One region of the Mesorhizobium quangtriensis genome, then DNA from elsewhere that is predicted to be linked to it. Evidence: riboswitches for the same ligand, from Rfam matches in the RefSeq annotation. Region 1 holds a riboswitch; the other holds the start of a gene.

Region 1 (4,234 bases):
GCAGCAGATAGAAAGAAAACCTTTGGCCGAGAGCCTGCGCGCGGTCGAGCGACCAGACGAGAGACGTGTTGAAAGCCGTGCCCGCCAGCCCGAGGACAACTCCCAGTCCTGCAAAAGCCGGTAGCATGGACAGCGGAATCGCCGACGAGTCCATCGTCATCAACGGCTCGCCGCCGGCGATGATGCTGCTCAGGGTGACGCTGGCCACGGTTGCCAGAATGACGGCCGAGTAGCTGCGAAAACTGTGCGGGAACTGTTTGCGGGTTTCCTCCAGGACGAACAGCACTCCTGCCAGCGGCGCGTTGAACGCAGCGGCCAGACCGGCTCCCGCACCAGCAGCGAGCAGCGCATGCAGATCAAGCCGCGAAAACTTGAACCAGCCCGACACGGCCTTCGCGACCGCCGCGCCGATATGCATGGTCGGCCCTTCCCTGCCCACCACCAGGCCGGAGCCCAGCGCCAGCAAGCCGCCGAAGAACTTGACCGGCAGAATGCGCGCCCAGTGGATTTCGCGTTCGTCCGCCATCGCTCCTTCGATCTCCTGGATGCCGGAGCCGGCCGCTTCCGGCGCGAAAGCCCTGACCAGCCATACAGCGGCGACGACCATGAGCGCGGTCGTCAGCCCGACGACGAGGAGGTGAAGCGCCGTTTGATCGCCTGTTAGTCCGGAGACGAAGTCGGGCCAGACATGCGCATTTTCATCGCCGAACCGCAGGGCGGTGCCGAGGAAGCCGGTTATCAGCCCGACGACGATCGCCACCAGGAAAAACAGCAGATCACCGACGCCGCGCCTTTCTGCAATCGGGGACATCATGAACGGGTCACTTCCAAGCTGATGTCCTCATTCGGCGAAACGACCCCGATTGCGCACCCCTTGCCGGCCGTGATACTCAGTCGCCAGCGCGGGTATGGTGTAGTGGTAGCGCTCTAGCTTCCCAAGCTAGCTGTGCGGGTTCGATTCCCGCTACCCGCTCCAGACCAACCTTACGATATCATAACTGCTGCCCTGCGATGGCGAGCCACTTGTCTTCAATCGGGGCCCCGGAAGTGCTTCGACAGCTTCAGGCCCTGCGCCTGGTAGTTGGAGCCGAGGTCAGTCCCGTAAAGCGCCTTCGGGCGATCCAGCATATGCTCGTATACAAGACGGCCGACGATCTGGCCGTGTTCGAGGATGAAGGGCACCTCGTGGCTGCGCACTTCCAGCACCGCGCGGCTGCCCGTACCGCCGGCGGCCGAATGGCCGAAGCCTGGGTCGAAGAAGCCTGCATAGTGCACGCGGAATTCGCCGACCAGCGGGTCGTAGGGTGTCATCTCGGCGGCGTAGAGCGGCGGGACGTGGACGGCTTCGTTGCTGACGAGGATGTAGAACTCGTCCGGGTCCAGCACGAGTTCCGGCGCCCCGTGGGCGTAGAGCGGTTCCCAGAAATCGAGCACGTGGTGCGCAGCGCGCTTGTCGACATCAACCAGCCCGGTGTGGTGCTTGCCGCGATAGCCGATCAGCGCGCCTCGCTCGCCGCTGAGGTCGATGGAGAGCGCGATGCCGCCGCCGGAAATGTTGGGCGGATCTGTCGCGACAAGCGTCTCGGCGCGATGGAGGATTTCGAGTTCGCCTTCCGACAGCAGGGCGTTGCCGGTGCGGAAACGTATCTGCGACAGGCGCGAGCCGGCGCGCACGACGATCGGGAAGGTGCGTGGACTGACTTCGAGATAGAGCGGCCCGGTGTAGCCCGGCGCGATCTTGTCAAACTCCCGGCCATGGTCGGTCATGACGCGCGTGAAGATGTCGAGCCGGCCGGTCGAGCTTTTCGGATTGGCCGAAGCGGAGATGCCGGCCGGTAGGTTCAGCGTCTCGAGTAGCGGCACGATATAGACGCAGCCGGTCTCAAGTACCGCGCCATTGGCAAGGTCGATCTCGTGGAGTTGCAGGCGATCGAGCTTGTCGGCGACATTGCTGTTCGGCCCCGGCAGGAAGCTGGCGCGCACGCGCCATGCCTTTTCGCCAAGCCTGAGATCAAGGCTGGCCGGCTGTATCTGGTCGGGATCGAGCGGACGACGGCTCGCGAGCGCGCCGGACTGAAAAAGCGCGGCGATATCTGTGTCGGGCAGGATGCCTGTCTGGCGCAAGCGGTTCATCTCCATGCAGCATCATGCAATGCTGGCCCAGTGGTTTAGCAATCGACGGAATTGACGCAAGCCGGGCGCGGGTCTAAGGGTTCGTTATCCCGTGGTGATTTGGCCGGTCGGCTTGCAGCCACGTTAAACAAGTCGCTAAAGGACCGTCGGGCGAGAGCCATATGGACCGGTTGCGACTTCGCGGCCGGTTTTTTTGTATCTGAGGCACGTCGATGACTGGCAAGAAGCACACATTGAAGCCCGCAACGCAAATGGTCCATTCCGGCACCCTGCGCTCGCAGCACGGCGAGACTTCGGAAGCGATCTACATGACGCAGGGCTACGTCTACCAGACGGCCGAGGCGGCGGAAGCCCGCTTCAAGGGCGAAGAGCCCGGCTTCATCTATTCGCGCTACGCCAACCCGACCGTCGACATGTTCGAGAAGCGCATGTGCGCGCTGGAGGGCGCGGAGGACGCGCGCGCCACCTCGTCGGGCATGGCCGCCGTTTCGGCCGCGATCCTGTGCAGCCTAAAAGCCGGCGACCACATCGTCGCGGCGCGCGCGCTGTTCGGTTCGTGCCGGTGGGTGATCGAGACGCTCGCCCCGCGCTACGGCATCGAGTCGACGCTGGTCGACGGAACCGACATCGCCAACTGGGAAAAGGCGGTTCGCCCGAACACTAAGCTGTTCTTCCTCGAGAGCCCGACCAACCCGACGCTGGAGGTGATCGACATCGCCGCGGTGGCAGCACTCGCCAATTCGATCGGCGCGCGCGTGGTGGTCGACAATGTGTTTGCCACGCCGCTGCAGCAGAAGCCGCTGGAACTCGGCGCGCACATCGTCGTCTATTCGGCGACCAAGCATATCGATGGCCAGGGACGCTGCCTCGGCGGCATCGTGCTGTCGGACAAGGAGTGGATCGACAAGAACCTGCACGATTATTTCCGCCACACCGGCCCAAGCCTGTCGCCCTTCAATGCCTGGACGCTGCTGAAGGGACTGGAGACACTGCCGGTGCGCGTGCGCCAGCAGACGGAAAGCGCGGCCAAGATCGCAGACTTTCTTGCCGGGCGGCCGGAGATCGCGCGCGTCATCTATCCGGGCCGCGACGACCACCCGCAGGCGGCGCTGGTCAAGAAACAGATGGGCGGCGGCTCGACGCTGATCTGCCTCGAACTGAAGGATGGCAAGAAGAGCGCATTTGCGCTGCAGAACGGGCTGGAGGTCATCAAGATCTCCAACAATCTGGGCGACGCCAAGAGCCTGATCACGCATCCCGCCACGACCACGCACAAGAACCTGACCGACGAAGCGCGGGCGGAACTCGGCATCGGCGGCGGCACGCTACGCCTGTCGGTCGGGCTTGAGGATGCCGACGACCTGATCACGGATTTGGGCGAGGCGTTGGACGCCCTGAGGTAGGGAGAGCGGCTGTCAATACAATCGCCGGTATCGACATTGCGATAAACGACTAAGCAAAATCAGGCTTTAATCCCACGTCTGTTTTCCATCAGTTCGTGTTGGTATTTCGTCTCGATAGATGCAGGACAACAACCGATTGGCTAAATCGCGTATCGTGTACCATTCCGGAATAAGTCGTATCGAATACGACATAGTGACATCGATATTCCTGTAGTCAAAGTAATGCATGCATTGTGGATGAGGACGCAAATTAGATGCGTCGCATTCAATATAGTCCTTGAACACTCCCTCTGAGATCGAGACGAGAAGGAGCTTGTCGCGCCACCGCGCGTCTTTCTCATTCGTAATTTCAAGCAATCCCTGTGTTGAATAGGGGGATGTGGACAGCGGCGGCATGTCAAACGACCAAGGCAATCCAAGGATCCTTCGCGTCATGACTGCTATTACCTTATCCAGATTATAGCGGTCATGAACAGAGAGGCGGAAGGCGGATGGGTTATCGCCACCAAACAGGTTTGGCCTTTTTGTGACTCGCTCCTCGATCGGTGAAGGCGTGCCATCAAGCGTGATGACGAAGCTTTCAGCGCTTCGTCGAAGCTGATCGAGCGCAGATTCAGGCCTTGTGAGGTAGGCGGTAGGATAGACGATACGAATGTCGAATGCCGGGTCCAGAGAAGCCGGAGGCGTGTCTCGCGGTC
Region 2 (4,234 bases), on a different contig from region 1:
CCGTTCCGACTATGTTGTAGGCGATGATGTGCGGCAGGTGCGAGACGATGGCGAGCGTCCGGTCGTGATGTTCGGGGTCCATCGTGTCGATGTTGGAGCCGCAACGCCGCCAGAACTCGGAGAGCTTTTCCAGTGCGTCAGGATCCGTGCCGGGCAGCGGCGTGAAGATGCACCAGCGGTTTTCGAACAGCTCGGCGAAGCCGGCGTCCGGGCCAGACTTTTCCGTACCCGCCAGAGGGTGGCCCGGGATGAAATGCACGCCCTCGGGCACATGCGGCGACATCTGCGCGATGACGGAGGATTTCGTCGAGCCGACATCGGTGAGGATCGCGCCCTTCTTCAGTGCGGGCGCGATTTCCTTCGCGACTTCGCCGGACGAACCGACCGGCACCGAGACGATGACGAGATCGGCATCCGCGACCGCCTTGGCCGGATCGGTCGAATAGCTGTCCCCGAGGCCGAGTTCCTCGGCGCGGGCCAACGTCTTTTCGCTGCGCGTCGAGATGGCGATGTGGCGGGCGAGGTTCTCGCGACGCACGACGCGCGCCAGCGACGAGCCGATCAGGCCTATGCCGACAAGCGCGACCTTCTCGAACATGGGTTCCGATGACGATCCGGTCATGGCGTCAGCTTCTCAAAAATTCGGCCAATGCTGCGACGACGCCGCGATTGGCCTCCTCGGTGCCGACGGTCATTCGCAATGCGTTGGGGAAGCCGTAGGCCGCCACACGGCGCAGGATATAGCCACGTTCGGAGAGCCAGGCATCGGCCTTCGCGGCCGAGTGCTTCTCGTCGGGGAAGTGGACAAGGATGAAATTGCCGACGGACGGCGTGACACGCAGGCCGAGCTTCGGCAGTTCTTCCGACAGCCAGGCCAACCAGCGGTCGTTGTGCTCGATGGTGCGCTCGACATGCGAGCGGTCCCTCAGCGCCGCGACGCCGGCCTCGATCGCCGTGGCGTTGACATTGAAGGGACCCCGCATGCGGTTTATGGCGTCGATGATGTGCGACGGGCCGTACATCCAGCCCAGCCGCACGCCGCCGAGGCCATGGATCTTCGAGAACGTGCGTGTCATCACGACATTCTGCGAATTGCCGACAAGCTCGACACCGGCTTCATAGTCGTTGCGGCGGACATATTCCGCGTAGGCCGCGTCGAGCACGAGCAGGACATGCTTGGGCAGGCCTGCATGCAGGCGGCGGATTTCCTCGAACGGCAGATACGTCCCGGTCGGGTTGTTGGGGTTGGCAATGAAGACGATCTTCGTCTTGGCCGTCACCGCCGCGAGGATGGCATCGACGTCCGCGCGCTCCTCGACCTCACGCACGGTGACCGGCACGCCGCCGGCGGCCTGGATGTAGATCTTGTAGACCAGGAAACCGTGCTCGGTGATGATCGCCTCGTCGCCTGCGGACAGGTAGGTCTGCGCCAGCAGGCCGAGGATTTCGTCCGAGCCGTTGGAGCAGATGATGTTGGCGGGGTTCAGCCCGTGCGCCTCGGCGATCGTCTCGCGCAGCCGCGTAGCCGAGCCGTCAGGGTAGAATTCCAGCCGGGCGGCCACGTCGCGCACCGCCTCGATGGCCTTCGGCGAGGAGCCGAGCGGATTCTCATTCGAAGACAGCTTGTGAACCTTGACGGCGCCCGGCGCGCCGCTCTTGCCGGGCACATAGGCCTCGATGTCCATGACGCCGGCGCGCGGCTGTGGACGGGAAAGATCGGCTGCCTTGGTCATGATATTCGTCCGGAAATGCCCAGAAATCGGGGTTGCAGCGCAATACAGGCGTGAGCCCGCAATGTCGAGGGGTTCACCCGGCCCCATTGACGCCTTGCCGGCGCAGGACTATGTGAGACCCGATCCGTGGTGATTTGGCCGGTCGGCTTGCAGCCACGTTAAACAAGTAGCTAAAGGGCCGTTCGCAACAAAAGTCCGTTGGGACCGGCCGCGATTTCGCCGCCGGTCTTTTTGTTTCGGAGATGGCTCATGCCGATCAAGATTCCAGATCAGCTTCCCGCCCGCGAGATACTCGTGCGCGAGGGCGTGTCCATCATGGATGAGCGCACTGCGCGCCGCCAGGATATCCGCCCCCTGCAGATCGGCCTGCTCAACTTGATGCCGAACAAGATCCGCACGGAGACGCAGTTCGCCCGCCTGATGGGCGCGACGCCCCTGCAGGTCGAACTGACGCTTGTGCGCGTCGGCCACCACAAGTCCAAGAACACGTCGGAAGACCACCTTATCTCCTTCTACCAGACGTGGGACGAGGTGAAGGACCGCAAGTTCGACGGCTTCATCATCACCGGCGCGCCGATCGAGCTGCTGCCGTTCGAGCAGGTGGACTACTGGAAGGAACTCGAGCAGATCCTCGACTGGACTACCACCAACGTCCATTCCTCCTTCTTTATCTGCTGGGGAGCAATGGCGGCGGCCTGGCACTTCCATCGCGTACCGAAATACACGCTGGAGAAGAAGGCCTTTGGGGTCTACCGGCACGGCAACAACGTGCCGGCCTCGCCATATCTCGCCGGTTTCTCGGACGATTTCGCCATTCCGGTTTCGCGCTGGACGGAGGTGCGCAGCGCCGATATCCCAACGGAATCCGGGCTGGAAATCCTGATGGAATCGGACGTGACGGGGCCTGGCTTGCTGTCGGAACTGATGGGCAACCGGCTCTACATGTTCAACCATATCGAGTACGATTCCACCTCGCTGAAGGAAGAATACGATCGCGATGTCGCAGCCGGCGTGCCTATCGATGTGCCGCACGAATACTACCCGAACAACGACCCCGGCCGGCCGCCGCTCAATCGCTGGCGTTCGCACGCCCATCTGCTGTTCGGCAACTGGATCAACCGGGTCTATCAGACCACGTCCTTCGAGCTCGGCAAGGTCGGCGTCTCCAAGGTCCAGAAGTTGACGGCCTGACGTATTTCAGCCCTCGATCGCCGCCTTGTCGGCGGTCGAGGCGTGCGGCGCGAGGCCTATGCCGAGGCTTGTCGCACCCTGCGGCGAGAGCACCGGCACGAACACGCGGCGCGAAGCACGCTTTGCAACGGGCACGCCCTGATAGAGCCGCTTCTGCGCCTCGACTATGATGACCCCCGAGAAGATCGGCCACAGCCGCCGGCCAGTGCGCTCGAGGATATTGTGGAAGCGCATCATGAAACGCTTCTTTGAGGGCGGAAACAGCAGGGCCTCCGACCATGCCGACGGCGTGAAGTTCGCCTCACGCAGCAATTCGTTCAACTGGGTGCGGGAAAAGGGCCGCCCTGTGCCGAACGGCGTATGCTCGAAACGCGCCCAGACCCCACGCCGGTTGGGCACGACGATGACGATTCGGCCGTTGGGCGATAATACCCGCCACACTTCCTTCAGCGTCTCGCGCGGGCTTTCGGCATGTTCCAGCGAATGCACCAGCAGCATGCGGTCGATGGATGAATCGACCAGCGGCAGCTCCTCGTCGAAGACGAGAGCCGTCGCCGATGGCCCTCCCGCCGGCCAGACGACAGCCCCCTGCGTCGCCGGCATGAAGGCGAAGACACGTTCGCAATCCGTACCGAAGCGGTCGAGCCAGGGCAGCGCATAGCCGAGACCCACAAGCCGCTCGTTGGGGAGTTTGGTCCAGATCGAGGAAAGCGCCATAGCGATAGCCCGGTCGGCCAGACGCCCGAGCAGCGATGAATAAAAGGACCGCAGGTCGACTATGTCCGAATTCATGCCCGGATCGTAACGTCTGATCGGGAAATAATGAAGCCACGTCTCGCCGATGTGATGACAGCGGGGGCGCGCGGCCCTATGTTCCGCGCGACGATTGGAGTTGACGATATGACATTGCAGATCGACCAGTTCATGTGCCGCGAGGACAATTTCGGTGTCCTCATCCATGACCCCAGGAGTGGCGAGACGGCGCTGATTGACGCGCCCGAGGAACATGCCATCCTGGCGGCTGTGGAGCGCACCGGCTGGACGCCGACAATGATCATGACGACGCACCACCACCAGGACCATGTCGAGGCCAACCTCGCGCTGAAGCAGCGCTTCGGGCTCAAGATCGTCGGACCGAAGGGGGAAGCTTCGAAGATTCCCGGTATCGACGTCGAGCTTGTCGAGGGATCGAAGCTTGAATTTGCCGGCCAACCGGTCGAGGTGATCGAGACGCCCGGACATACGGCGGGGCACATCTGCTACTACCTGCCGAAATCGCATGTCGCCTTCGTGGCCGACACGATTTTCGC

The links. Region 1 has a riboswitch for S-adenosylmethionine ahead of ABMA32_RS06170 (O-succinylhomoserine sulfhydrylase). Riboswitches for the same ligand answer to the same signal wherever they lie in the genome.
Region 2: another riboswitch for S-adenosylmethionine. It lies ahead of ABMA32_RS22140 (homoserine O-succinyltransferase); the one in region 1 lies ahead of ABMA32_RS06170 (O-succinylhomoserine sulfhydrylase).

Annotation. Positions count from the first base shown of each region.
Region 1 covers NZ_JBEBMF010000001.1:1,263,287-1,267,520, reverse strand. Annotated here, with positions in the region: gene clcA (H(+)/Cl(-) exchange transporter ClcA) at 1-814, opposite strand, end outside; tRNA gene ABMA32_RS06180 (tRNA-Gly) at 903-976, shown strand; gene ABMA32_RS06175 (2'-deoxycytidine 5'-triphosphate deaminase) at 1,030-2,133, opposite strand; SAM riboswitch at 2,215-2,292, shown strand; gene ABMA32_RS06170 (O-succinylhomoserine sulfhydrylase) at 2,346-3,536, shown strand; gene ABMA32_RS06165 (hypothetical protein) at 3,603-4,234, opposite strand, start outside.
Region 2 covers NZ_JBEBMF010000004.1:536,348-540,581, forward strand. Annotated here, with positions in the region: gene ABMA32_RS22130 (prephenate/arogenate dehydrogenase family protein) at 1-598, opposite strand, end outside; gene hisC (histidinol-phosphate transaminase) at 627-1,733, opposite strand; SAM riboswitch at 1,850-1,927, shown strand; gene ABMA32_RS22140 (homoserine O-succinyltransferase) at 1,983-2,924, shown strand; gene ABMA32_RS22145 (class I SAM-dependent methyltransferase) at 2,931-3,716, opposite strand; gene gloB (hydroxyacylglutathione hydrolase) at 3,825-4,234, shown strand, end outside.